Regions from separate parts of the Rossellomorea sp. KS-H15a genome, predicted to be linked through region 3. Evidence: riboswitches for the same ligand, from Rfam matches in the RefSeq annotation. Region 3 holds a riboswitch; each other region holds the start of a gene.
The links. A riboswitch is a leader RNA that binds a small molecule or an ion and turns the genes downstream of it on or off. The one in region 3 is predicted to bind S-adenosylmethionine.
Positions count from the first base shown of each region.

Region 1 (7,303 bases), 1.9 Mb from region 3:
GTAAAGGTGATCCTGGAGGAGATTGATCGCTTCAATGACACTCTTATTCCCAACGGCAAAACCGACTCTCCAGCCTGCCATATTATAGGTTTTCGATAATGTATATATCTCAATCCCGACATCCTTTGCACCATCCGTCTCAAGAAAGCTCAAAGGCTTCTGTCCATCGAAACCGATCGCCCCGTAAGCAAAGTCGTGCACCACACAAATATCATGCTTTGAAGCAAGTTCCACCGTGTCCTCGAAAAAGGATTTTGTGGCGGTAGCACCCGTTGGATTATTGGGGTAATTGAGGAACATTAATTTCGCCCTTTCCCATTCTTCACGGGAATGGACACGATAGTCCGGAAGAAACCCATTCTCCTCTTTCAACGGCATCTTGATCATACTGGCTTCTGCCAATGCGACCCCCGATACATAATCCGGATAACCTGGATCCGGGACAAATACTCCATCCCCGGGGTTCAATAAACATTGAGGGATCTCCACCAAACCTGCTTTTCCTCCAAAGAGAACCGCTACTTCGGTTTCGGGATCTATCTCCACACCGTATTCCCGCAAATAGAAAGCTGCAATCGCCTCCTTAAAGCTCGATAAACCACGAAATGGAGGATATTTATGGTTAGAAGGAGATTGAGCCGCTTCTGTTAGTTTTTCCACAATATGTGGAGGGGTCGGCTGATCTGGATTTCCCTGTCCCAAATTAATGACATCATGCCCCTCATTCACAACAGCATTCACAGTTCCTGCAAGGGAAGCGAAAAATTGTTCAGGTAATGATTCCAAGCGTTTTGCTTTTTCAAAGTGTTTCATACATTCACCCACTCATTTTTTTGAAAATTAATTACTTTCAAATTCTAGTCACAAATGATATAACGGAACATAAAGAATGTAAAGGAATAAATGACAAAAAGTACATACCGAGGTGAAGGTAATGATTCAAAAGGTGGGTCTCGCCCAGATGGATATTGTGTTTGGGAATCCTGAAGAAAACAAGATGAGAGTGGAACAGTGGGTCAAAAAAGCAAAGGAGGAGGGATGCGGTGTCGTCGTTCTTCCTGAACTCTGGACGACAGGTTATGATCTTACACGGATAGATGAGATCGCAGATGAGGGAGCCGAAGATTCTTCCTCCTTCCTGACTTCCCTGTCAAAAAAATATTCCATTCACATCATAGGAGGCTCTGTTGCCAATAAATCAACAGATGGAGTTAGAAATACACTATTGGTGGCTGATGCATATGGCGAGTTGGTGAAACGGTATTCAAAGCTTCACTTATTCAAACTAATGAATGAACATCATTACCTACTTCCCGGAGAGGAAGACGGGGCGTTCTCTCTTGATGATACGATGATGGCAGGACTCATATGTTACGACATCCGTTTCCCTGAATGGTTCAGGAAACATGTCATGATGGGAGCGAAGATTGTCTTTGTGGTGGCTGAATGGCCGGCTGCCAGAATGGATCACTGGGAGACCCTCTTAAGGGCACGTGCGATTGAAAATCAATGCTTTGTGATTGCATGCAACCGTGTGGGGAGTGACCCTGACAATGAATTTGGCGGCTCCTCCCTTATCATCAATCCATGGGGGGAAATCCTTGCAAAAGGAACCCAAAGTGAACAGTTGGTCACTGCTGAAATCAATTTGCAGGAAGTAGAAAAGGTCCGTAAACAAATTCCGATCTTTCAAGACCGGAGACCAAATTTTTATTAGAAGATATTAAAAAACCGTTGACATGGAAAATACTTCAATGGTACCATTCAATTCAAATGAACATTCAGAATTTTAATTAAATAGGACATACGCAACTCTTATCAAGAGCTGGCTGAGGGATTTGGCCCTATGAAGCCCAGCAACCGACCATAATACCGTTGTAAAACGGGGCGCTGTATGCGCCGGATGATCAATCCAGTAAGGCACGGTGCTAATTCCAACAGAAAGATCATCTTTCTGGGAGATAAGAGGCGAAGAAGATGACTCTTCAAGCCTCTTTCGAACATGGAAAGAGGCTTTTCTTATGCTGCGGAAAAGCCTCCCTAACACCCATTTTTCATAAGGTGCACTAAAAGGAGGAACGAAAATGGCAATCACTAAGCTCAATACGTACCAACCACTAACGGAACAGTCGGCCATCGCTATAGCCGTGAATGTAGGAATATTTGAAGACGGTTCACTTTTAACTTGTGAAGAAATCGGGGATGGGAACCTTAATCTCGTTTTTCATGTAGTTGAAAGGAATTCAGGTAAAGGAATCATCATCAAGCAAGCCCTCCCCTATGCAAAGGTTGTAGGTGAAAGCTGGCCACTTACGATCGAAAGGGCAAGGATTGAAGCGGGTGCCTTACACCTTCAGCGGTCATTTGTAGGCGATCTCGTACCGGAAGTGTATCATTCTGATCCATCCCTTGCCGTCACAGTGATGGAGGATTTAAGCAACCTCACCATCGCACGTACCGGCCTGCTCAATGGGAATAAGTATCCAAAGCTATCAGACGACATTGGTACATTTCTTGCAAATACACTGTACTTCACCTCTGATTATGCCCTTCATCCATTTAAGAAAAAAGAATATGTGAAAGAATTTTCTAATCCTGAGCTATGCAAAATCACGGAGGACCTAGTATTCACGGATCCTTTTTTCAACAGTGAAACGAATGAGTTTGAGGAGGAATTATCCGGGGATGTCCAGCAATTATGGGATGATTTCACTGTAAAACTCGAGGTCGCAAAACTTAAAAAAAGCTTCCTTACCGAAGGGGAAGCCCTGCTTCATGGAGATCTCCATACAGGCAGCATCTTTGTGGATGACGAACACACCAAAGTCATTGACCCGGAATTTGCTTTTTATGGGCCGATCGGTTTCGATATCGGTCAGTTTATTGCCAATCTTATTTTCCAAGTGATCGCGAATCCAGGTGAAAAGGAATTCATCCTCCACCATATCGAAAATACTTGGAACGTCTTCTCTGCTACTTTCTCCAGACATTGGAAGGAAAGTGGTGACGCCTATACGAAGGTGAATGGGTACCTTGAGTATGTATTGGAGAAGAGTTTTCAGGACAGCATCGGTTTTGCAGGATGCGAGTGTATAAGAAGGACAATCGGTCTTGCACATGTGGAAGACCTCGAGAGCATCGAAGATAAAGAACAAAGATTAAAGGCAAAACGAGCATGCCTCAACCTCGGAAAGAAATTGATTGTAAATCGGAAACACATTCTTTCCATTGAAGAGCTTCTGACTTTAGTACGGTCACATTCTGAATAATTAAAGGAGATACTCATGACACATACACCGACCATTCCAACTTCACTCGAGTGGCATGAAGATCATTTACTGATTCTTAATCAACAAAAGCTGCCGAACACTGTGGAATATTTGACGCTAACGGACATTACAGACTATTATGAAGCCATCGTTTCGCTTAAAGTGCGAGGCGCCCCGGCGATCGGGATCACAGCCGCCTATGGATTGGCACATGCTGCTTCTCATTATGAAACAGACAATCTGACAGAATTCAATCACCTTTTCAGGAAGGATAAAGAATACCTCGCTGATTCAAGGCCGACGGCAGTCAATCTGTTCTGGGCATTGAATCGGTTGGAACAAGTTCTTGCCCATGCACAATCCGTGAATGAAGCCAAGACCAATCTGCTTCATTCTGCCATTCAGATCCATACGGAGGATGAGGAAATATGCAGGATGATCGGTGAACACGCATTGGATGCATTGGATGACAAGAGGAAGATCATGACCATCTGTAATGCGGGATCCATTGCCACGGGTAAATATGGAACGGCACTTGCCCCCTTTCACCTAGGCAGGGAAAGGGGAATAGGGTTCCAAGTATTCGCCTGTGAGACACGCCCTGTCCTTCAGGGCGCCCGACTCACTGCCTGGGAGCTTCAGCAATCAGGAGTCGACGTGACCCTCATTACTGACAGCATGGCCGCTCATACAATAAAGGAGAAAGGTGTGGAAGCTGTGATTGTCGGAGCCGACCGGATTTCTGCGAACGGGGATACCGCGAACAAAATCGGTACGTCCATGCTTGCAATCCTATGCCATCATTACAATATACCATTCTACGTGGCTGCTCCTTCTTCTACATTCGATCTCACCTCGAGAACAGGTGACGATATCCCGATTGAAGAAAGAGGGCCAGACGAAATCACGATGATGGGTGGCTCTATGATCGCACCCGAAAACATTCATGTTTATAATCCCGCTTTTGATGTGACTTCCCATGAATTGATTACCGGCATCATCACCGAAAAAGGTGTGCTGTATCCACGTTTTCAAGAAAGCATTCAACGGATTATAAATCAGGCATAAATAGATTGAAAGAGAAGGAATTCACCCTTCTCTTTCATTTTTCATTCTGCTAGTTTTGTAGATGCCCACATTTCCTTCGGATTCACCTCATAAATGCCGTTTTCCCGATACATGAACTGATGGATGATGAACTCTCTCCTCAAGGTGGCGAAATCTTCATGGAATTGTAGAATGTACTCATTCAGCTCTTTTTCCTTATACTTTTCCCCCACCTTCAGACCTTCCACGAGGTGTTCAAGAATGAATAGTTTTTTCTTTTGTTGGGCGGGAATACTTTTGATCCGTCCATTTTTCTCCAGAAAATTGTTCTTCACCTTCTGTTTTTCCTTCACTAACTTCTCTGACATTGTCCTGTCCCCTTTCTCTTCTTGAGCAAACCTGTGCAGAACGTCCCCGTGATGACTTAATACTTTTTTATTCAAATGGTAGTAAACCGTGTTCTTCTCTTTCCGTGAATAAACAAGGTTGCACTCTTTCAGTTTCGTCAAATGATGGGAGATCGTTGGCGCAGTAAGTCCAAGCTTTCCTGCTATGGCCCCCACGTGCAAACTCTCTTCTGCCAATAAATAAACGATCTTGATGCGGGTCGCGTCCCCCATCGTTTTATGAAACGCGATCTGTTTGCTTAATTGCACCGTTCCACCTCCTACCTATTTAGATTATCATCTAATTAGATGATAATCTAAATAGAACAAATCATCAACTGTTATTTTCAGAATTTTCCCCTGCATGACCGTTTCGTGTCGCCAAAACCAAAAACAGGCATTCTCCACATGGAAAATGCCTGTTCCTGTTATTGTTCTAATGAGAGTAACGTTTCTTTTTTGTCTATCTGCTTTCCTGCATAACCGGTGAGTGTCTTATTTTTCCCAATGACACGGTGGCAAGGGATGATGACGGGAAAACGGTTGGCTTTATTCGCCTGCCCCACAGCCCGGACTGCTTTCGGTCTTTGAATGGCTTGTGCTACATCCTGATACGACCAGGTTTCGCCATAGGGTATTTCCTTGAGGATATTCCATACTTCTTTTTGGAACTCGGTCCCTTCGATTTTCAAAGGAAGATCAAATGCTCTTCTATCACCCTTAAAAAACTCCAGTATCTGTTCCTTTGCTCTAATCAAAATGGGATGATCCGTTTCGATGGACGCTTCTTCCTCCACGAACTGCACAGAAAGCAATTGAGTCGAATCGGCCGTAAGCTTTAGATTCCCGATGGGGCTGTCGATTACAATCGTATGAATGGTCATATTACAGGACTCCTTTATGATTTAGGCAGATAGATATGGAAAACGGTTCCTTCTCCAACGATGCTTTCAACCTGGACGCTGCCTTTATGTTCTTTAATAATCTTAAAGCTTACCATAAGCCCAAGTCCAGTCCCTCTTTCTTTTGTTGTATAAAAAGGTTCGCCGAGCTTCTTGATTTTATCCTTTGAGATTCCGCCTCCCTGGTCTTTAATTTCGATATGAATCAACCCGTCCTCGGTCTCCCCGATGCTGATGGAAATCACCCCTCCATCCGACATGACTTCAATTGCATTCTTAATGACATTGATGAATACCTGTTTTAACTGATTGGGTTCAGCTACTATGGTCGGGAGGTCTTCCTGATACCTTTCCTCATACTGAACATTATGCATGACAGCCTGTGCACTCAGCAATTCCACCGTATCCTTCATGATCCTGATTAAATTCGTTTCCTGGTATTGGATCGCCTGAGGTTTGGCCAACACGAGAAACTCCGTGATGATTGACTCAATACGCTGGAATTCAGAAGTGATCACATTAAAGTACATCTCATGATCCTTTCCGACGCTGTTCTCAAGCAGTTGGATGAATCCTTTAAGCGCCGTCATCGGGTTTCTGATTTCATGCGCGATCCCTGCCGCAAGCTCCCCTACCACACTTAATGTGTCAGACTTCCTCAGTTGTTCCTGCATCTCGATTTGATCTGTGATGTCCCGGATGATGGTTAAATTCAGATTAGAGAGCAAATTGTATTTCGACGATAATTCAACGTATTGAACCCTGTCCTTGGAGGATGTCAGCGTTTTTAAAAACGTTGCCTGACCTTCATCCTTCAATTGATGCAGATAATCCTCATAGGCTTCCTCACCCGGCTCAATATTCAATATCTCACGTACATCTTTACCAATGAGCTGATCTTTATCCAACTTAATGATGTTACTCACTTCAGGATTCGAATCAACGACGACATAATTGTGATTGGTCAAAAGCAGTCCGTCCAATGATCCTTCGAATATCTTCCGGAACCTTTCCTCACTCTCACGCAGTTCCTTCTCCATTTGATATCGTTCACTGACATTACGGAATATGGTCATATTATAACCATCCACGGAATGAAGCTTGGACGTGAATTCCAAATGTTTGAGCTGATTGTTCGGCATGAGGAACAACACCTCATCCCTTACAGCCCCGCTTCTATATAATTGTTCCATGACCAAATCAAACTTCTGGCTTTCCAAGGGATAAACGAAATCCCTGATTTTTTTTGAGAGGAGCTCGGAAAGTGTGCATTCAAATATCTTCAGTGCTGAAGAGTTCGCTTTAAGGACCCTTCCGTCCTGATCCCATAAGACAATGGCATCTATCGCTTCTTCAAACAACCCTTTGAACAATTCCTCATTACGCTTCAGCTGGATCTCCATCTGCCTTTTTTCCGTTACATCTCTGAGAATGGCCATGTGGAGTTTATGATGGACGTATGGACTTGTCGTAAATTCCACGATTGAAATACTTTGTGATTTCTTGATTGGAATTTCACCACGGGCTTTTTTATTTTGAGAAATCAATTCTTTGATTTTTTCAACCTTATAATGGGCATTCTCGGGAATGAAGGAACTGATATTCCTCTTGGTGATCTCATCCTTATCGAGTCCCACTTGCAAACTGAATGCATGATTCACATCATTGATATTTCCATCAATATCGAATAGCACGATCC
Region 1 is NZ_CP096886.1:2,152,863-2,160,165, reverse strand. It holds gene M1J35_RS11070 (pyridoxal phosphate-dependent aminotransferase) at 1-813, opposite strand, end outside; gene M1J35_RS11065 (carbon-nitrogen family hydrolase) at 935-1,717, shown strand; SAM riboswitch class I at 1,813-1,968, shown strand; gene mtnK (S-methyl-5-thioribose kinase) at 2,085-3,269, shown strand; gene mtnA (S-methyl-5-thioribose-1-phosphate isomerase) at 3,285-4,337, shown strand; gene M1J35_RS11050 (DUF2087 domain-containing protein) at 4,379-4,972, opposite strand; gene M1J35_RS11045 (methylated-DNA--[protein]-cysteine S-methyltransferase) at 5,131-5,586, opposite strand; gene M1J35_RS11040 (PAS domain S-box protein) at 5,601-7,303, opposite strand, start outside.
Region 1: another riboswitch for S-adenosylmethionine. It lies ahead of mtnK (S-methyl-5-thioribose kinase); the one in region 3 lies ahead of metK (methionine adenosyltransferase).

Region 2 (7,303 bases), 160 kb from region 3:
TGGTACAAACCGTTGAAAATCAATGTGAGTAATGTTCCGGAAAAGAAGGATACTAACGAATATTGTCGAATGTAAGAAATAGATTCACGGTGACCGGATGGGCAATACACCCTATCCGGTACCTACCAGGAAAGGTGGTGCAATGATGTCATTGACTTTTTATTCTTACCCAAAATGCGGTACATGCAAGAAAGCAAAAAAGTGGCTGGAGGACCAGGGTCTCTCCATAGATGAAATACATATTGTAGAAAATCCCCCGTCAAAAATGGAGCTTAAAAGCCTGTACGAAAAGAGTGGGCTTCCTCTGAAGAAGTTCTTCAATACAAGCGGCAAAAAGTATCGTGAACTGGGTCTTAAAGATAAAGTGAATTCAGCTTCAGACGATGAATTATTAGAAATCCTTTCCTCTGACGGGATGCTGATCAAACGTCCGATCACAACGGATGGAAGCAAGGTGACAGTAGGATTCAAAGAGGAAACATTCGAAGAAACCTGGAAGTAAAATCGGCTTCGTGATTTCCAGATCGTGGACGATGAAAAAGTTTCATTATTCACACTTAGTTTTCTTGCTTTTTCGATGAAAAGTGTGTCAATATTAGGTTGTATAACTAGCATTTGGAGGGATAGAGAATGAGTACACCGAAAGAACTTCGTTATTCAGAAGAACACGAGTGGGTCAAAGTTGAAGGGGAAAATGTACGCGTAGGAATCACATCATTTGCACAATCTGAGCTGGGCGATATCGTATTCGTCGAGTTACCTGAAGTTGGAGATGAAATCAAAGCGGACGAGCCTTTCGGCAGTGTTGAATCGGTAAAGACCGTTTCTGAGCTATACGCACCTGTTTCCGGTAAGGTTGTAGAAGTGAATGAAGAGCTGTCCGACAGCCCTGAGTTCGTGAACGAATCACCTTATGAAAAAGCATGGATGGTCGTTGTGGAACCAACAGACACTGGAGAAGTAGACAAGCTGATGACAGCTGAAGAGTATGATAAAATGATCAATGAAGGATAATTTCCACCTGGACACCTTGAGGATTTCTCAAGGTGTTTTGTTTTTCTTTTTGGGCATCATATGGGTATTCGCAAAAAGAAAGGATGAATACGCATGGTACTTGAACCAAAGAAATTAGATGTCACAAGCAGGGTGACAGGCAGGCTGAAAAATGGTGAAGTCGAATTATTCCTCGACGGTCAGCCAATCGGTAAAACGTCCTTGCCCCTTGATGGACTGACAATGGAACCGAACTTCGAAGCAAAAGAAAATAAAATTTATCAGAACTATACTTCCACCGAAGGCCATGATGCAAGGTACACGGATTGCGACGAAGGTGGATGGTGTTAAAGGTGACCCGCGGTGCCAGATTCGTGTATGGATCTGGCACCATTTCTATAAGCAATGAAACAAACCACTTGCACTATTTTTTGTAAACATGAGAAAATATGAGTAGAAAGTGGACATCATCTCTTGTTATCTGAATATACTATCCTAATCTTATTTCTGAAAGATAAGGTGATGATCATGATGGAACTTGACGAAAAGGTAATCATTGTCGAAGGTACAACAGACAAGCGGAAAGTAAGAGACATAATCAAAGAACCGATTGAAATTATTTGCACAAATGGAACGATAAGCATCACCAAAATGGACGAACTCATCGATGAGCTGTTTGAAAGGGATGTATACATCCTCGTCGATGCGGATGATGCAGGGGAGAAGTTACGTAAACAATTCAAGCGTGAATTCCCCGAGGCGGAACACCTTTATATAGACCGGATGTATAAGGAAGTGGCCGCGGCCCCGGAATATCATCTTGCCTCCGTTCTCATTGGTGCCAATATCGATGTGCATAAAGAATATCTTGGAAAAAGGATGATTTAGTTTTGTTGGAGGTAAGCCAGACAGAAGAATTAAACGAATCGATCAGATCCCATGCGTTGGAAGCCGTTTATCTATATACACCGATGTGTGGTACGTGTCAGGTCGCGGGTAAAATGTTGGAAGTGGTCGAGAAACTCCCCCAGTCATTTCATTTTGTGAAGGCGAACCTGAACTATCTGCCCCAATTTGCCGAAGAACAATCCATTGAAAGCGTCCCCTGCCTTCTTTTATTTAAAGATGGACAGGAAATGGAAAGAATCTATGCCTTTCAATCCGTCCCATTCCTATACGAAACCATCAACAAAATCCAAAACATCTAGTGGGGATAAGAGACCTTTATGAAAGGTCTTTTTATTTTGTCTTCACTTCTATTCTTCACCAGCTTTAGAAATAGGAGGAAATTGCCCTCTCAACACATATGAATAAATGATTATTAAAACGAACTAATTTGAGAAGTACATTATTAGTGTTGATTGGAGCGGAAGATGCTCGACTCCTTCGGGAATAGCGGGAAAGTTGAGACCCCGCAGGGCGAAGCACGAGGAGGCTCAACTCACGCCCCGAGGAAAGCGAGCATCTGGAGCGGAAATCAACCAGCACGATGCTGATAAAAAACAGAAAAAGTTTACGAAAGTAGTCATTTTCTTTCTACAAACGAGGACATATTTCTTGGGAAATGTTTCGAATCCCATCATTTTTTGACTGGTCATCACCCAATTTCTTACTGTTCGACAAATAAGATAAACTCATTCAAAACATGTCGAGAATGTCTAAAAGGAAAAAATACCTAAAAGTGGAATTGATACTATATAGAAGTTTCACTGGGAGGGTATTCATGCGAATCTATTTAGAGGAATTAGTAGATCAGTGTCATTCAAGGTATCACTTACGACTCTTGTTTCCGGACAGCCCATTTGTTCTTCAATTTCAATGTGAAAAGGAGCGTTATGCGATCTCCGTTTCAAACAGAGGTTGTGCTGTATTGCGTGATGGTAGCAGGCAATCGCATTTTGATATTAAGGGAAAAGAGAAGGACATGCTATCCCTACTAACAGGAGAAGAGCGATTGTCTCAACTGATTGAAAACGGCATCCTGGAAGTCAGGGGAGGATACCGCCAGCTGTTATTTGTAGAATCCATCCTCTGGCTGACAAGGTCCAGGATGAAGGAACCGGTTCAAGTTTAAAAAACATAAGAAAAAAGAATTGACACATTTCTATTTTCGATGATAGAATCTCTCTTGTAGCAAATTTTCAGAGTCTTTAACAATTCAAAAAAATTAATAAATCGATACTTTACTCTTATTTAGAGAGGTGGAGGGACGTGCCCTATGAAGCCCGGCAACCGTCAATGAAAATTGAAATGGTGCCAATTCACTCAAAGCATTTGCTTTGAAAGATGAGAGAAAGGATAGTCCTATATATGATTATGCCTTTCTGCTTATCGCAGGAAGGCATTTTTTATTGTATACGAAAAGGCTGTGGGGATTGCCCGGTATGTGCAACTGTAATTCTTATTAAAAAGGTCGTTTTACTCAGAAAGAAGGTGGAGACAGCATGATTACCATATCAGATGTGAAAAAAATCTATCAATCAAAATCTGGCCCGATTTCAGCCGTTGATGGCGTCAACATCGACATTGGCCAAGGGGAAATTTTTGGAGTGATTGGCTATAGTGGGGCAGGGAAAAGTACGTTGATCCGGATGCTCAATGGACTTGAAGTTCCCACAAATGGAACCGTGAACGTAAATGGACAGATCGTTTCCAAAGTGAAAGGGAAAGATCTTCGGCAGGCGAGGCAGTCAATAGGGATGATCTTTCAGCATTTCAATCTCCTTTGGTCGCGTACGGTACTTGAAAATATCCAGTTTCCATTAGAAATAGCCGGTGTTTCTAAGAAGGAGAGAGTGCGAAGGGCCAATGAATTATTGGAGCTGGTGGGATTAGATGGAAGAGGAGACGCCTATCCATCCCAGTTGAGCGGTGGACAGAAACAGAGGGTCGGGATTGCGAGATCCCTTGCAAATAATCCCGACGTCCTTCTCTGTGACGAAGCCACCTCTGCTTTAGATCCGCAAACAACAGATTCCATCCTTGATTTATTGGTGGATATTAATAAACGTTTAGGTCTGACCATCGTCCTGATCACCCATGAAATGCACGTGATCAAAAAAATCTGCCATCGTGTGGCAGTCATGGAACAAGGGAAGGTGGTAGAGCTCGGGGATGTTCTTGAGGTGTTCAGAAACCCTAAAGAGCAGGTGACGAAGCGATTTGTGAAAGAAGTATCACAAGTGGAAGAAACAGGGGAAACGATCGATCACCTGTTAGCACAATATCCTGAAGGGAAAGTACTGAAATTCACCTTCGTTGGTGAATCGACTGAGCAACCGCTCATTACCAGCTTGATCCGACGTTTTGACCTGGATGTCAATATCCTTCAAGGACAGATTTCCCAGACGCAAAATGGGGCTTATGGTACGCTGTTCGTCCATCTTGATGGAAACGAAGAGACGATTTCTGCAGCCGTTGCCTTCGCTGAGGAACAGATGGTCAAAGTGGAGGTGATCGGGAGATGATAGAAAATATATTTCCGAATGTAGACTGGGAGAAGATGTGGGAAGCGACTGTTGAAACCCTTTATATGACGGGGATGTCAGTCCTGATTACCTTCGTAATAGGACTGATTCTTGGGATCCTTTTATTTCTTACATCCAAGGAAAATTTATGGGAAAACAAGCTTACTTATACGGTGACCAGTGCAGTGGTCAATGTATTCCGCTCGATTCCGTTCATTATCCTGATTGTATTACTGATTCCATTCACCAAATTTTTATTGGATACCATCCGCGGGGCGAACGCGGCTCTTCCGGCCCTGATCATCGGAGCAGCACCGTTTTACGCACGCATGGTGGAAATTGCATTAAGAGAAGTGAACAAAGGCGTCATTGAAGCAGCGAAAGCGATGGGGGCGAAGACTAGCACGATCATATGGAAAGTGCTTATTCCCGAATCTCTTCCGGCTTTGGTTTCAGGTATCACGGTAACAGCCATCGCCCTGGTGGGTTATACGGCAATGGCTGGTGTCATCGGGGCCGGGGGATTAGGAAACCTCGCTTACCTGGATGGTTTTCAACGGAGCAGGGAGGATGTAACCCTTGCCGCAACCATCATGATTTTACTCGTTGTATTCGCCATTCAAATCATTGGAGACTACTTCACAAATAAATTAGACAAACGATAAGAGGAGAGAAAACAGATGAAAAAATGGTTAGCAGGAATAGTAGCAGCAACAAGTATCTTTGGATTGGCAGCATGCGGGAGTGATTCCGGATCCGGAAGCAGTGACGAGAAGGAATTAGTGGTAGGCGCGTCAAACGTTCCCCACGCGGAAATCCTTGAAAAAGTGAAACCGATTTTGGAAGATAAGGGAATCGACCTGCAAATTGAAACATATCAAGACTATATCCTTCCGAATAAAGACCTGGATAATGGTGATTTGGATGCGAACTATTTCCAAACCGTTCCATACATGGATCTGCAGATGAAAGAGAACGAATATAATTTCGTCAATGCAGGCGGAATTCATATCGAGCCAATCGGTGTGTATTCCAAAAAGTATAAATCTCTTGAGGACCTTCCTGAAGGTGCCACGATCTTGATGAGTAATTCCGTATCCGATCATGGCCGCATCCTTACATTATTAGAGAAAAAAGGTCTGATCACGTTAAAGGACGGAGTGGAAAATACACAGGCTCAGCTGGAAGACATCAAAGAAAATCCAAAAAAACTGAAATTCGATTATGAATACGAAGCGGCACTCCTTCCGCAAATGTATGAAAATGAAGAAGGGGACGCAGTTGTGATTAACTCCAACTATGCCATAGATGCAGGCTTGAAACCCCTGGAGGACTCCATCGCCATCGAAGACAGCAACTCCCCATATGTGAACGTAATTGCTGTAAATAAAGGTGACGAAAACAAAGAAGAAGTGAAAGAATTGGTCAAAGCCCTGCGCTCAAAAGAAATCCAGGACTTCATCAATGAAGAATGGGATGGAGCAGTTGTACCCGTAACGGAATAACAATAGAAAAGCCGGTGCTTATGCATCGGCTTTCTTTCATCAAGGGTCCTTCGGTAACTTTTTAACATATTCATTTCCAAATTGGCTCATACTATTTTCGATGAATCTATTTTCGAAATGGAGTTGGATGAAATGCAGATGGAACCTAGAAACACAACCGAAGCAGCCCTTCATGATTATAAAATGGGACTTGGAATCTTCACTGAGAAAATGCCTGAGCTTGCAGAGCAATATAACACGTTTACAGAGCACTGCTTCAGAGAGGGAGTCCTTTCCAAAAAGGAAAAACAATTGATTGCACTTGGAATTAGCCTTTATTCTCAGGATGAATATTGTATTATCTACCACACAAAAGGTTGCCTGGATCAAGGATGCTCTGAAGAAGAGATCCTCGAAGCCATCGGAGTGACCGCAGCATTCGGCGGAGGAGCAGTCATGAGTCAGGCTGTCACGTTAGTACAGCAGTCGATTCAGGATTTGAATCAACTAAAGCAATGAGTGCTTAGAGAGGGAGTGATCCTTCTCTTTTTTTATGAGATACTTTTTTAAAATGCATACCTCTTACGGTAATAAATATACATTAAGGCTAATAAAATTCCACCGGGACAGTATTATTTGGCAGTATAATGGCGGAATTTTGTGAAAACTTAAGGGTAGCCCCCGGGAATCAGGCTGACGGATAAATTTTAGAAAAAATGATGAAATACCGGTTTTGTCTTGTGAACGAGGGGGTAGTATAGTTGTAAAGTAATTAAAAACCCGAAAGGAATGATTCATTATCGACTCTCTTGAGAGTATCTCGTACACAAGTGAAATGGAGAAGGCAATGCATGGAGCCCATGGAATAGGTTATGAGGTGTACAAACGAAAGCATGAAGTCAGAATGCAAGTAGAGAAGAAAAGAGAGCAGGATTACAAAGAAAGCCGCCGAATGATTGCTGCACTTGATCGCAGGGTGCACGCTAATATATAATAAGGAAGAAAAAAGGAGACCAGTGTAGACGATGCACTGGTTTTTTGTTTTTAAAAATAAAATTTGTGGTGATTATAGGAAGCTCAAGCTTTGAAAATTGATTGGAGCGGAAGGTGCTCGACTCCGACGGGAATAGCGGGAAAGCCTGAAAAGCGGAGGTGGCTTGCTCAGCCCCGACAAGCATAAGCTAAATGGGCTAAGAAGGCGTATTTTTGCCTTCTTGGACCATTTAGCTTATGACCTCGAGGGGCTAGCCACCGTAGCTGGATCTTGAGACCCCACAGGGCAAAGCCCGAGGAGGCTCAACTCACGCCCCGCGGAAAGCGAGCACCTGCAGCGGAAATCAAACCACTCGCTATATGAAA
Region 2 is NZ_CP096886.1:4,229,408-4,236,710, reverse strand. It holds gene M1J35_RS21815 (ArsR/SmtB family transcription factor) at 1-32, shown strand, start outside; gene M1J35_RS21810 (arsenate reductase family protein) at 146-502, shown strand; gene gcvH (glycine cleavage system protein GcvH) at 631-1,014, shown strand; gene M1J35_RS21800 (YusG family protein) at 1,108-1,344, shown strand; gene M1J35_RS21795 (toprim domain-containing protein) at 1,522-1,881, shown strand; gene M1J35_RS21790 (thioredoxin family protein) at 1,884-2,201, shown strand; gene M1J35_RS21785 (SCP2 sterol-binding domain-containing protein) at 2,717-3,067, shown strand; SAM riboswitch class I at 3,180-3,286, shown strand; gene M1J35_RS21780 (methionine ABC transporter ATP-binding protein) at 3,438-4,460, shown strand; gene M1J35_RS21775 (methionine ABC transporter permease) at 4,457-5,125, shown strand; gene M1J35_RS21770 (MetQ/NlpA family ABC transporter substrate-binding protein) at 5,141-5,965, shown strand; gene M1J35_RS21765 (carboxymuconolactone decarboxylase family protein) at 6,098-6,463, shown strand; gene M1J35_RS21760 (YuzK family famiily protein) at 6,780-6,938, shown strand.
Region 2: another riboswitch for S-adenosylmethionine. It lies ahead of M1J35_RS21780 (methionine ABC transporter ATP-binding protein); the one in region 3 lies ahead of metK (methionine adenosyltransferase).

Region 3 (7,303 bases):
CATATCATCAAGAACGACATTTTCAAGGACCGAACCGAAACGGATCGCATCAAAGATCTGAGGTTCTTTTTCACGTGTCAGCCCGATGCACTTAGCATAGCATCCGCCTTCGATATTGAATACGCCGTTCGGGGACCAGCCGTGCTCATCATCACCGATCAAGCGGCGGTTTGGATCAGCGGATAAAGTCGTTTTCCCTGTACCGGACAATCCGAAGAACAATGCTACATCGCCTTCACGACCTACGTTCGAAGAGCAGTGCATGGAAAGGATGTCGGATTCAGGAAGTACATAGTTCATGACCGAGAAGATGGATTTTTTCATTTCACCGGCATATTCGGTACCGCCGATCAACACGATCCTTTTTTCAAATGAAACGATGATGAACGTTTCAGAGTGAGTGCCATCCACTTCTGGATCAGCCTTGAAGTTCGGTGCTGAAATGACGGTGAATTCAGATTGATGATCTTTTAACTCCTCTGTTTCCGGGCGGATGAATAATTGGTGGGCAAACAGATTATGCCAGGCAAACTCATTGATCACCTGGATCGGTAGTCTATGTTTCGGGTCGGCACCTGCGAATCCTTTAAATGAAAATACTTCTTCTTTTTCTTTTAAGTATTCGATGACTTTCGTATATAATTTATCGAACGATTCCGATGAGATCGGCTGATTGACAGAACCCCATTCGATTTTATCTTTCGTCGTTGGTTCTTCAACAATAAATTTATCTTTAGGAGAGCGTCCTGTGTATTTACCAGTTTCTGCTCTGATTGCACCTGATGAAGTTAAAACGCCTTCATTTCGTTGAAGGACCTTTTCGACTAGTTGAGAAACAGATAATTGTTCCTGGATGTTTTGACCATTAAGTAATTCCGTTAATTCATTAGACATGCTCACTGAATTCATTCGAACCCTTCCTTTATATAAATTTATTTAAATGGTATCGTTTACTTTACAAAAATAGTATAACACAATCAAGCTATTAGTCTATACTATTTATTTAATTTTATAATGTGTCTTCATTTTGTCACATTTCTTGACCGAATAAAGCATGTTTCTTCTTATTTATATGAAATGCACCTCGCAATGTTTAGCCTCATTACCCCATTAGGTTATGTAGATGATAAAAAACAGGCTGAAACCACGAAATGAATGGTTAAACCTGTCATTCAAAAAAAGTTGACACCACTTGTCCTAACCGTTATCATTGTTCCTTGAACGGATACTCTTATCCTGAGCTGGTGGAGGGAGCAGACCCTATGAAACCCAGCAACCTGCTAAATAGTGAATGGATCCATTTCTTTAATGAATCCGATTAAGCGAAGGTGCTAAACTGAGGCAAGGTCTCTAAAACCTTGAACGATAAGAGAGAAAAGGCGCGGCTATGATCTGAAACCTTTCCTCTGAAACTTTTTTCCCCGAGGAAGGGTTTTTTCTGTTTATAGTGGACCACATGCACATAAATCATGATTTATTTATAAAAGAATCATGTTTACTTCATACTACTTAGGGAAATGAGTACCGTATCTGTTTACTGTTTTGTCAGAAGAATCGTTCTGACAAATATGCTTAAGGAGGAACCTTGATGTCAACTAAACGTCGTCTGTTTACATCTGAGTCCGTAACCGAAGGACATCCAGATAAAATTTGTGACCAAATTTCTGATTCAATTCTTGATGCAATTCTGACCAATGATCCGAATGCACGTGTAGCGTGTGAAACGTCTGTCACAACGGGTCTTGTGCTTGTTGCCGGTGAAATCACTACGAATACGTATGTTGATATTCCGAAAATCGTTCGTGAAACGATCCGTGAAATTGGCTATACACGTGCGAAATACGGCTTTGATGCTGAAACATGTGCAGTTCTGACTTCCATTGATGAGCAGTCTGCCGATATCGCTCAAGGTGTCGATCAGGCCCTTGAAGCCCGTGAAGGTCAAATGACGGATGAAGAAATCGATGCAATCGGTGCAGGTGACCAAGGATTGATGTTTGGATTCGCTTGTAATGAAACGAAAGAGCTTATGCCTCTTCCGATTTCCCTTGCCCACAAAATCTCCCGTCGTTTAACAGAAGTACGTAAAGAAGAGATCCTTCCTTACCTTCGTCCGGATGGAAAAACACAAGTAACCGTTGAATACGATGAAAACGATAAGCCGGTCCGTATCGACACGATCGTTATCTCTACTCAGCATCACCCTGAAGTGACGCTTGAGCAAATCCAACGCAACCTGAAAGAATATGTCATCGACCCGGTTGTACCGAAAGAACTGATCGATGAAGAAACGAAATATTTCATCAACCCGACTGGCCGCTTCGTAATCGGTGGACCACAAGGTGATGCAGGTCTGACAGGACGTAAAATCATCGTTGACACTTATGGTGGATACGCACGTCACGGTGGCGGTGCCTTCTCTGGTAAGGATGCAACGAAAGTGGACCGTTCAGCGGCTTATGCAGCGCGCTATGTAGCGAAGAACATCGTGGCAGCGGGACTTGCTGAGAAATGTGAAGTTCAATTAGCGTATGCAATCGGTGTGGCGAAGCCCGTATCCATCTCCGTTGATACATTTGGAACAGGGAAAGTGTCAGAAGATGTATTAATTGACGTTGTGAGCAATAACTTTGACCTTCGTCCTGCAGGAATCATCAAGATGCTTGACCTTCGTCGTCCGATCTACAAGCAGACAGCTGCTTACGGACACTTCGGCCGTAACGATCTTGATCTTCCTTGGGAACGCACGAACAAAGCAGATGCGTTGAAAGCAGAAGCATTAGCTGAATAAGGAAAGATAGAAGAGACCAACACTTTTTGGGGTGTTGGTCTTTTTGTTGATGATCAAAAGAAAATCTTCCATGAGTATTCTCAAGGAGGATGGGGTATCCCAAGTATAGGAAGTTAAAACGGTTTGATGTTCTTATAATATTGTCCTTTTTCTGCGTATTCTCTTGAAATGCGCTTCATTTCACTGATATCGTGCTCATTGAGCTCCCTCACGACTTTTGCCGGCCGTCCGAAGGCAAGGGTATTTGGCGGGATGACTTTCCCTTGTGGGACAAGGCTTCCGGCTCCGATGAACGCCTCTTCGCCGATTTCGGCATTATCAAGGATGATGGAGCCCATGCCGATCAATGCCTTTTTCCTGATTTTACAGCTATGTAGGATCACCCCATGGCCGACGGTCACTTCATCTTCAAGGATAAGAGGGTTATTTGGACTCTGATGGAGAATGGAGTTATCCTGTATATTTACTTTATCCCCGATTTTTGTGGGAGCGACATCCCCCCTGATGACGGTATTGAACCAGATACTTGATTCTTCACCGATCTCCACGTCCCCTGAGATGGTGACATAATCGGCGATGAATGCCGAACGGGCGATGATGGGTTTCTTATCATAATACGGATAGAGCATTTTTTACTACCCCTTTCAATAATATTTATTATAATAATGGTAGCAGAATTCATTCATGGAGAGAACTACAAAGGAGGAATTGCCATGTGGAAATGGGAATCAGATCAAGAGGCAAAGGCAGTCATCGTCATCATTCATGGAGCGATGGAACATCACGGAAGATATGGTTGGCTCATTGAAATGTGGCGTGCATCAGGCTTTCACGTCGTCATGGGTGACTTACCCGGTCAGGGAATGACGTCAAGAAGCCAAAGGGGACATATCGATTCCTTTGATGAATACATTGTGGAAGTGAAGGACTGGGTCCAGGCAGCCTATCAATTTGAACTGCCCGTCTTTGTGATCGGCCATAGTATGGGCGGGCTAATCGCCATACGACTCCTGCAGGAATCCCATGTGAACGTAGCAGGTGTCATTTTATCCTCGCCGTGTTTAGGATTGGTTACGACCCCGGCTAAACCGGTCGAGCTATTATCCCTCGGTTTAAATAAAATCGCTCCGATGGTGAAGTTCCCCTCAGGATTAACCATCGATATGGCGACCCGAAACGCAGATGTCCGGGAAATCGACAGCAATGATACGCTTTATATCACGAAAGTATCTGTCCGCTGGTACAGGGAGCTTGTACAGGCGATGAAGCAAGCATTTGCCAACCTGGAAAAAATGCCAGACGTCCCATTGCTTGTGATGCAGGCAGGGGATGATAAAATCGTCGAAAAAAAGACAGTGAAAAAATGGTTTAATGAGCTGTCATTATCTGAAATGCATTACAAAGAATGGCCAAAGTGCTATCATGAAATTTATAATGAACCTGAAAGAGAAGAGATCTATGAGTATTCTAAGATCTTCATTGAAAGCAGATTGAAAGCGCTGGGATACATTTTGTAAAAGAGGTGATGAAATGTCGATACCAAGTGATCCCTTTTCATTAATGACAAGAGTGTACCGCACCGTTTTTCCCATCGTGCACGAAGAATTGGACGGCTGGAAAAAGCGGGCGGAAAAAATACCGAATCAGGAACTGAGGAATCAGGCACTTGCGAGCATCCAGCATAAAACATTCCATTGCGAGGGAGGATCGATCCTTTCCCTTCTGGCATTGGAGCATAAAGCAGATACGATCCGGTTCATCGTCGCGTATCAGACGATCAGCGATTACCTGGATAATCTGTGCGATCGCAGTGTGTCCCTTGATCCCGATGACTTTGCCCTCCTGCATCAGTCCATGAAGGATTCCTTGACGGTGGGGGCAGAAGCTGTCAATTATTATGCTTTAAGAAGGGACCAGGATGATGGAGGATACCTGAGGGATCTGGTCCTGACATGTCAATCCGTTTTGCGCAACTTACGCCATTACGAAAGCATCAAGGATGATCTCCTTGAACTGTGTGAGTATTATTGTGATCTGCAGATACATAAACACGTGAAGAAAGAAGAGAGGGTGGCCAGGCTTCAAGGATGGTTTGAAACCCACCGCCCGAACCTGCCTGAAATGGACTGGTATGAGTTTTCCGCTTGTTCAGGTTCGACCCTTGGCATCTTCTGCTTGGTCTCTTATGCCAATCGAAGTGATTTCAAGCCTTCGTATACGGAGAAAATCAAGCGGGGCTATTTCCCGTATATACAGGGATTACATATTCTTCTCGATTACTTCATCGATCAGGATGAGGACCGGGAAGGGGGAGATTTAAACTTCTGCTTCTATTATGAAAATGATGAGCATTTAAAAGAGCGACTCATCCATTTTCTGCAGAAGGCCGATGAACATACCCATGAGCTTCCCCATGCTCACTTTCACCGTTTGATCAATAAAGGACTCATCGGAGTCTATTTGTCTGACGAGAAAGCCAGTAAACAGGCAAGCGTCCAATCCTTCTCCAAACAATTCATCGGAGAAGCCGGCTGGATCACCAAATTCTTCTACCTGAACGGGAAAATCTACCGCAAATGGAGAAACCGCAAAAAAACATCTTAATAGACGATCGAGGGACGGACCTCCAAAATACTTCGGAGGTCCGTCCCTTTTTCTGTCTGTTTTGCCCAACCAAAGTTGGACACGGTTATCCAATATACGACTAAAAATACCATATTTATACATAAATTTTTTGTTGATTTTTCTATTTTTGTGACAATAGTCCTTTATTTATGTCGAGTGTACATGGATCCTTTTGACTATATCCTTTTTATTTCGTAATACTAAATAACCAAATACTATCTGAATATATTTACTTTTCAGAATAGTGGAGTATATTGTAGTTAGTGTAAAAATTTAGTACATAACTAAGGGGGAATCGTGCTTGAAATCACGTAAAGTATTATCCATGGCCATGGCTGCCGCGCTTAGTGTAGGGGCATTTGCTGTACCTGCATCAGCTGCAACCGTAGGACCTCAGAATGTATTAGCGAAGCCAACGGTGAAATATGATCATAAGCATGGAGGAGCGTTTGATTTAGGGATTGCGAATGATGATCGACTGATCGAAATGCTGAAGGAAGAAGGCAAGATCAAGAAAAATGCTTCTGCTGCAGAGGCACAAAAGGGACTGCAAAAATTCCTGGAAGCCAAAGCAGAATCAGCTGAGAAGCAAGCAGATGAAGGTGAAGGAGAACTTCATAACGAAGAAGCAGAAGCGAAAGCAAAGCTTCAAAAATCCATGAAAGACAATGGTGTAAAGAACGGTAAAGGAAATAAACTTGGACATGCAAAGAAGAACTCTCCTGACCCGGTAAAGGAAGAAGCATATGATGGTGAAAAACGTACCGATGAAGTATTGGTACTTCTTGTAGACTATCCGGACAAGCCTCATAATTCCATGACGGCTGATGAGACGGATATGTACTATGAAGGGGAGGATGCTTACTCCCGAGAACACTATCAAGATATGCTATTTGGTACTGGAGGATGGAAAGGTCCAGATGGAAAGACATACGTTTCCATGAAGCAGTACTATGAGCAGCAATCTGGTGGAAGTTATTCAGTGGATGGAAACGTTGCAGGCTGGTACACAGCAAGTAAACCGGCAGCGGAATATGGCGGAAATGATCCTCAGCCTGACGGAAGCGACGTCAATGCACGCGGCCTGATCAAGGAAGCTCTTGCTCAAGCAGCAGCTGACCCGAACGTTAACCTTGCAGACTATGACAAGTGGGATCGTTACGATCTTGACGGTGACGGGAACTACCTGGAGCCTGATGGACTTGTCGACCACTTGATGGTCATTCACTCTGGTGTGGGTGAAGAAGCAGGCGGTGGATCACTAGGATCTGACGCGATCTGGTCACACCGTTGGAATCTTGGTGGAATCTTCCCGATTGCGGGATCTCCTACTCCTGAAGTTGATTACTGGGGTGCAGGAACAATGTATGCATACGACTACACAATCGAACCTGAAGACGGTGCGGTCGGTGTTATGGCCCATGAATTCGGACATGATTTAGGCCTTCCGGATGAATACGATACCCAGTACACTGGAACAGGTGAACCGGTGAGCTATTGGTCCATCATGGCAAGCGGAAGCTGGGCAGGGGATATTCCGGGTTCAATGCCTTCTGGATTCAGTCCTTATATGAAAGAAATGCTGCAGGCTTCTGCTGTTGTGGACAATGAAGGAACACAAGGAAATTGGCAATCTGGTGATGAAATCAATGCAGCAGACGTTACCCGCAAAGGTAAAGAATATCTGTTGGATGAAGCAGCGACAAAGGGTACCAACAATGATGTCGTGAAAGTGAACCTTCCAGACAAAGAGGTACAGGGTATCCTGCCTGAGTTTGGTGAAAAGTACTACTACAGTACAAAAGGAGATGACCTTAATACATCACTCGTTTCTCCTGAATTTGATCTAACAAACGCAACAAACGCTACATTCAGCTTCAAAACCTT
Region 3 is NZ_CP096886.1:4,072,810-4,080,112, reverse strand. It holds gene pckA (phosphoenolpyruvate carboxykinase (ATP)) at 1-909, opposite strand, end outside; SAM riboswitch class I at 1,229-1,372, shown strand; gene metK (methionine adenosyltransferase) at 1,589-2,791, shown strand; gene M1J35_RS20895 (gamma carbonic anhydrase) at 2,905-3,420, opposite strand; gene M1J35_RS20890 (alpha/beta hydrolase) at 3,505-4,308, shown strand; gene M1J35_RS20885 (tetraprenyl-beta-curcumene synthase family protein) at 4,322-5,395, shown strand; gene M1J35_RS20880 (immune inhibitor A domain-containing protein) at 5,718-7,303, shown strand, end outside.

Region 4 (7,303 bases), 730 kb from region 3:
TACAGAAGAATGCTTTGACATGACAAGGTTTTAAGTGTGAAGGATCGATTCTTTTAAGACCCCTTACATCTTTACGTATCTTGATAATAAGAGGCTGTCTTTTAGCTGGTTTATGCACTTGGTTTTATTTTGGGAGAATGGACTTGTCCTTCTTTGAACAAGATAAATTCATGACATGACTACATAAGAGACACCCTCTACTTTTTTTGAACCAAACTTACTTTATAAGGGGGACATATACATGACTAAGTATATTTTCGTAACAGGCGGCGTAGTGTCGTCACTAGGGAAAGGGATCACAGCAGCGTCCCTTGGAAGACTATTGAAAAACCGTGGAGTGAGCGTCACCATCCAGAAGTTCGATCCATACATCAACGTGGATCCGGGAACGATGAGTCCTTATCAGCACGGTGAAGTATTCGTAACCGATGATGGTGCTGAGACGGATCTTGACCTTGGTCACTACGAGCGTTTCGTTGACATCAACCTGACGAAATACAGCTCTGTGACAACGGGTAAAATCTATTCTACTGTTCTGAAAAAAGAGCGCCGCGGGGATTATCTTGGCGGGACTGTACAAGTCATCCCGCATATCACAAATGAAATCAAAGAGCGCGTGTACCGTGCCGGCCGCGAAACGAATTCTGATGTCGTGATCACGGAAATCGGTGGAACGGTCGGGGATATCGAATCCCTTCCATTCCTTGAAGCGATCCGCCAAATCAAGAGTGATGTCGGTCGTGACAACGTGATGTACATTCACTGTACGCTGATTCCTTATATCAAAGCGGCGGGTGAAATGAAGACGAAACCGACCCAGCACAGTGTAAAAGAGCTTCGCAGTCTCGGTATCCAGCCAAATGTCATCGTTGTACGTACAGAAATGCCGATGACCCAGGATATGAAAGACAAAATCGCGTTATTCTGTGATATCGATAAACATGCCGTAATCGAAGCAATGGATGCAGATACGCTTTACTCTGTACCACTTGCCCTTCAGGATCAAAAACTTGATGAAATCACGTGTCAGCACTTGAAGCTGAACTGCCATGAAGCAGACATGACCGAGTGGAATGAACTGGTTGACCGGGTGAAAAACCTTTCCCGCAAAACAAGGATCGCTCTTGTAGGGAAATATGTTGAATTACAGGATGCTTATATTTCTGTAGTGGAAGCCCTTCGTCATGCAGGTTACCATTTCGACAGCGATATTGAAGTGAGATGGTTGAATTCTGAGCTTGTCGACAACGAAAATGTGGCAGAGAAGCTTGCTGACGTGGATGGAATCCTTGTACCAGGCGGCTTCGGTGACCGTGGTGTCGAAGGAAAGATCGCTGCGACGCAATATGCCCGTGAAAACAAGATTCCTTTCCTTGGAATCTGCCTTGGCATGCAGCTCGCATCCGTCGAATATGCGCGTAATGTCCTTGGACTTGAAGGAGCACACTCTGCTGAGCTGAATCCTGAAACGCCATATCCGGTCATCGACCTTTTACCGGAACAAAAGGATATCGAAGACCTTGGCGGGACCCTTCGTCTCGGACTATACCCATGTAAGCTGACAAAAGGTTCAAAAGCCTATGCAGCCTACGATGGAGAAGTCGTATACGAACGTCACCGTCACCGTTTCGAATTCAACAATCACTACCGTGAGCAAATGGAAAAAGCCGGATTCATCTTCTCAGGCACAAGCCCGGATGGCCGCCTTGTGGAAATCATCGAGCTGAGCGACCACCCATGGTTCGTCGCATCTCAATTCCACCCGGAATTCACATCACGCCCGACACGCCCGCAGCCTCTATTCAGAGACTTCGTGGAAGCGTCCCTTGCGTATGGTGAGAAATAAGATTTGATTGATAGAGCCCTCCCGGTTTGGGAGGGCTTTTTTGTAGTGTTGGGTGATCATTTCCGGAGACCCGCCACAGAATTTTTTTAAAAAGAATATTGACAATATTTCCACATATCGTTAATATAGCGATTATAGCAAAAGCGAACACAACCAAATTTCATATTCTCTTATAAAGAGTTGGCAGAGGGACTGGCCCGATGACGCCCGGCAACCTACCGTTTATGACGGAAAGGTGCTAAGACCTGCAGGAAGCATTTCCTGAGTGATAAGAGCACGTTTATTTATACATAAACCTCTTTTCTCTTGGGAAAAGGGGTTTTTTTATTTGAAAAAATAGAGGGGGACACCCTCGGGAGGAGAAAAGAAAGATGAAAAAAGCGGCATCATTACTCGTATTAATCGCACTACTTTTCAGTTTGGCGGCTTGTCAGCCAAAGGTATCACAGGAGGCGGAAGCAGACGGCGGGGAAGCGACTTCCGATCATCCGTTAGCCAATAAAAAAATCGCCCTTATCATGCAAATCAATCTCGGGACATTTTCCGCTCAATACATTGAAGGGGTCAAGGAACAGGTGGAAAAGTTCGGGGGGAAGGTTCAAGTGTTCACTTCGGAAGGCGATCTCGCCAAAATGTCCTCTAACCTGGACGCGGCCATCAACCAGAAGTTTGATGGGATCCTGATCGACCATGGAACGAAAGGAGCACTGCAATCAGGGGTGGAAAAGGCGAAAGACCAAAATATTCCGGTTGTCGTCTTCGATGCGGACGTGGCATCAAAAGGAGTGACGGTCCTCGAGCAGGGGGACAAACAAATGGCTGAACAAACCTTGACGAAGCTTTCAGATGAGCTTGGCGGCAAAGGTGAAATCGTAAAAATTTGGGTCGCAGGCTTTGCACCCATGGAAAGACGTCAGGCGGCATACGAAGAATTTTTAAAGGGGAATCCGGATATTAAAGAAGTCGCGGCATTTGGAGCAGCGAGTCAGAATACAGCGCTTGATACACAGGCTCAGATGGAGGCGATCTTGAAACAATACCCAAACAAAGGGGACATCGATGCTGTCTGGGCAGCGTGGGATGAATTTGCGAAAGGGGCCGTCCGTGCAATTGAAGCGGCAGGAAGAGATGAAATCAAAGTATACGGAATCGACATGAGTGACGAGGATCTTCAGATCATTCAAAAAGACGGCAGCCCATGGGTGGCATCGGCAGCGGTAGATCCGAAAGATATCGGCAGGGTCCAGGTCCGCTTCCTTTATCAAAAGCTGAACGGGAAAGAAACGCCTGAAAAAGTGAAATTGGACCCCGTGTTCATTGAAAAAACTGCTTTACCGAAAGAATCGATTACAACGGATCAATTGAACGAGCATATTGAAGGATGGGGAGCGAGTGAGCAGGGGTATACAGATGAGCTGAAAGAGCTCGAATCTTCGTTCACAAACTAGAAAGGAGCTGGGATCGATGACGTCTCCACTATTGACTATGTCGGGTATCAACAAGAGCTTTTCTGGCGTGAAAGCCTTGAAAAATGCTAGATTCGATGTCCGGGAGGGAGAAGTTCATGCCCTGCTGGGAGCGAACGGCGCAGGGAAAAGCACCCTGATGAAAATTTTATCAGGAGCTTATGTCGGGGACAGCGGAGATATCACTCTTCTCTCTGAAAAAAGAGTCTATGAATCTCCGAAGGAAGCCAAGGAAAACGGCATTCACTGTGTCTACCAGGAAGTGGATACCGCCATCGTTCCCGAGCTCTCGGTGGCGGAAAATATCTGCCTGGATCATTTCTCGCAAAAAGGTTCCCTCTTCATCACCCAAAAAAAGCTGAAAAAAGAAGCAGAGGCGGCACTCATTAAGATCGGGGCCGAATCGATCCCCCTGCATCAGCCCGCCGCTTCGTTAAGTCTGGCTGAAAAGCAGTTGGTCCTTATTGCCCGTAGCCTTCTCCACAAAGCAAAAGTACTGATCCTGGATGAACCGACGGCACCACTTAGTTCTTCAGAAACAGAAAGGTTATTCCAGGTGATAGACGATTTGAAAGAAGAGGGAGTGGGGATCATCTTCATCTCCCACCGGCTGCCTGAAGTGTTTCAAGTTTCCGACCGCATCACCGTGATGAGAGACGGGGAGACAGTCGGAACGTATGAAACACATCAAACGAACTCCCACGAAATCATAGAGGCCATGCTGGGTGGGGCATTCCAGGCAGATTTCCAGAAGGGCTCCCTTGTCGCGGGTGAAACACTGTATGAGGTGAAGGGGCTCGACGATGGTCGGAAAGTGAAGGATATTCACTTATCGGTCAAAGAAGGAGAAATAGTCGGGGTGGCGGGCCTTGTCGGAGCTGGAAAAACGGAGCTTGCCAAAGCTTTATTCGGAACCTCACGCCTTGAAGGAGGAGAGTTCTTCCTCAAAGGGAGAAAGCTCAAGATTCACTCTCCCAAGGACGCGGTTCAAAATGGATTGGCACTCGTTCCCGAAGAGAGGCGGAAAGAGGGGCTCTTCATTCATGAATCGGTTCAGCACAATCTCAGCTTTCCTTCCTTGAAGAAAGTATCCAACGGGTTATGGATCAATAAGAAGAAGGAACGAAAGCTTGCTCAGGAAAAAATTCGCTCCCTTGGAATCAAGACCGCCCATGAGAATGTTCAGGCGAACTTTTTAAGTGGGGGTAATCAGCAGAAGGTGTCCATCGGAAAGTGGCTCACGGATGAGGCTTCGGTATTCTTATTTGATGAACCGACCAAAGGGGTGGACGTGGGAGCGAAAAAGGAAATCTTCTCCCTTATTCAAGACCTCGCCGAAAAAAGGAAGGCGATTCTCTACTTTTCCTGTGAGTTACAAGAAATCCTGGCGATCTCGGACCGGATTCTCGTCATGTATGATGGCCGGATCGTCAAAGAACTAACAAAAGAAGAAGCGACGCAGGAAATCATATTGTTTTATGCTTCAGGAGGGACGGATGTGCATGAAAGGCAAGATACTCGACTTACTATTTAAATACGGTGCCATTGTACTGATGGTGGTGATCCTCCTCTTTTTCAGCTTCTACAATCCCTTTTTCTTTACATACGGGAATCTGTCAGATATCCTGCGGTCGATTTCCATCGTCACACTGGTGGCCATCGGGGTCACCTTCACCCTCATTGTCGACGGCTTCGATTTGTCTGTCGGATCGACGGTTTCCTTATCCACGGTCGTGACTGCATCGTTGATGGTCTGGTATGAAGCCCCGCTGTGGATCGTCCTTCTCGCTCCATTACTGGTGGGGGCAGGGGTGGGGTTGTTCAACTCCTTACTGATCGTGAAATTCGGTATTCCCGATCTCCTCGCAACATTAGGGGCCATGTACATCATTTCAGGTGTTCACCGTACATATACAGAAGGTTATTCGATTTACAATCACATGCCCATGACAACCGGAGGCACGGCGCCGGGGGAATTCTCCGACACGTTCCTGTGGATCGGTCAGGGGAAATGGCTTGGCCTGCCGGTACCGGTATGGATCATGCTCGTACTGGTCGCGATTGTGTATGTGATCATGCATTTCACCACGTGGGGCCGTATCCTGTATATGACAGGGGGAAATGAAGAAGCCTCACGCTTATCCGGAGTCCGTGTGAAGAGAGTGAAGCTGATTGCCTACGTTTTGTCAGGCATATTCGCATCGATCGGCGGAATCCTGTTCACGGCCCGGGTCGGATCCGGTCAGATGGACGCCGGTGCCCCGCTGCTGATGGAAGCCGTCGCAGCCGTATTTGTCGGCTTTTCCGTCCTCGGTGCCGGAAAACCCAACATACTCGGAACCTTCTTCGGGGCAGCCCTGATCGGGGTCCTGCTGAATGGATTGACCATGATGAACCTCCCATACTATGCATTTGAAATCATCAAAGGAAGTGTATTGGTATTAGCGTTGGCCGTGACGTATATTCATGCGAAAAAGCGCAAAGGTTGAAAAAAATAAGAGAGGCATCCCGGTCGGGTGCCTCTCGATTACTTTCAGGAATTAGTCCTCATACTCCTCCAACATCTCACGGATCACAAACCCCAATGCGAAATAGAGATAAAGGGCAGCCATGCTTGACGGGAAACTCACGCGCTCACCGATTTCATCGCCGGGGAGCATCCCTTTGATCACTTTTGTATCCAGATGAATGTCAGCAAGGTCCACAAGACTCTCTTCCCCTTCCACCAATCCGGACACCGCTACAAAGGGCACACCTTCAGCAGAAAGCTTCTTCGCAAACGTCACTGCTTCTTCATCCGTCGAATAACGGGTGACGATCAGGACACGGTCCGCTTCAGTCAGTTCAACGGAAGAATCATATCGTTTAGCAGAAGGAAGCGGCTCGGCGCCGAACAGGGCTTCAGCGGTGACGGCTTCCATTTCCCGGTAGCCTTTTATATAGATGCTTCCTTGTCCGATGGCGGCCTGGGCAAGGAGGCGTGCGCCGTCCTCGATTTCGAATTCCTGTTTATCATAAATCCGTTTGAACAGTCCCGTTAACTGTGTGGTGAACATTTTAATCATAAAGTTCAATCTCCTTCCATATTCATCTTCGACATTTCTCATCATAACCCTTATTATAAAGGGGAAAAAGGTCTCTAGCAAAATCTTGAGAACAAGCAGGATTTTTTTACAGAAAAAGAGAATAAGTAATAAATATACAATTATTTAACGTCGGAATACATAATTTATTAAAATGTAAAGGGGATTGGGGTATATGAATGAGAAGATTCTGATTGTGGACGATCAATTTGGTATTAGGATTCTATTAAATGAAGTGTTGCAAAAGGAAGGCTACCAAACATTTCAAGCTGCGAACGGCATTCAGGCTCTTGAAATCGTAGATAAGCATTCCCCTGATCTGGTTTTGCTCGATATGAAAATTCCTGGAATGGATGGAATTGAAATCCTGAAGCGGATGAAACAGAAAGATGCGGATATCCGTGTCATTATCATGACTGCTTACGGAGAACTCGACATGATTCAGGAGGCAAAGGACTTGGGAGCGCTTACTCATTTTGCGAAGCCGTTTGATATTGACGATATCAGACAGGCCGTCAGACAGTATATTCCAGTATAAGGAATTTATTTGAATAGTGAAAATAGTAGTATTTTTTACATTTTGCCTCTGCAGTTGGTAAAATCAATTCTGTTTTGGTATGATACAAGTGAATTTGTTAACTATGTCACAAGGTGTTATACATAACACCGCCATTTATACCAAAATGGTCGACTGACTGAATAAAAGGAGGAAATAACTATGCCTTTAGTTTCAATGAAAGACATGCTTATTCAAGCAAAAGAAAAAAGCTACGCGGTAGGTCAATTCAACCTGAATAACCTTGAGTTCACTCAAGCGATCCTGCAAGCGGCAGAAGAAGAAAAATCACCTGTCATCCTTGGTGTATCTGAAGGTGCTGCCCGTTACATGAGCGGCTTCAAAACAGTTG
Region 4 is NZ_CP096886.1:396,561-403,863, reverse strand. It holds gene M1J35_RS01885 (CTP synthase) at 242-1,846, shown strand; SAM riboswitch class I at 2,014-2,121, shown strand; gene M1J35_RS01880 (sugar ABC transporter substrate-binding protein) at 2,218-3,294, shown strand; gene M1J35_RS01875 (sugar ABC transporter ATP-binding protein) at 3,311-4,846, shown strand; gene M1J35_RS01870 (ABC transporter permease) at 4,815-5,801, shown strand; gene M1J35_RS01865 (DUF2529 domain-containing protein) at 5,853-6,377, opposite strand; gene M1J35_RS01860 (response regulator) at 6,571-6,933, shown strand; gene fdaB (class IIb fructose-bisphosphate aldolase FdaB) at 7,114-7,303, shown strand, end outside.
Region 4: another riboswitch for S-adenosylmethionine. It lies ahead of M1J35_RS01880 (sugar ABC transporter substrate-binding protein); the one in region 3 lies ahead of metK (methionine adenosyltransferase).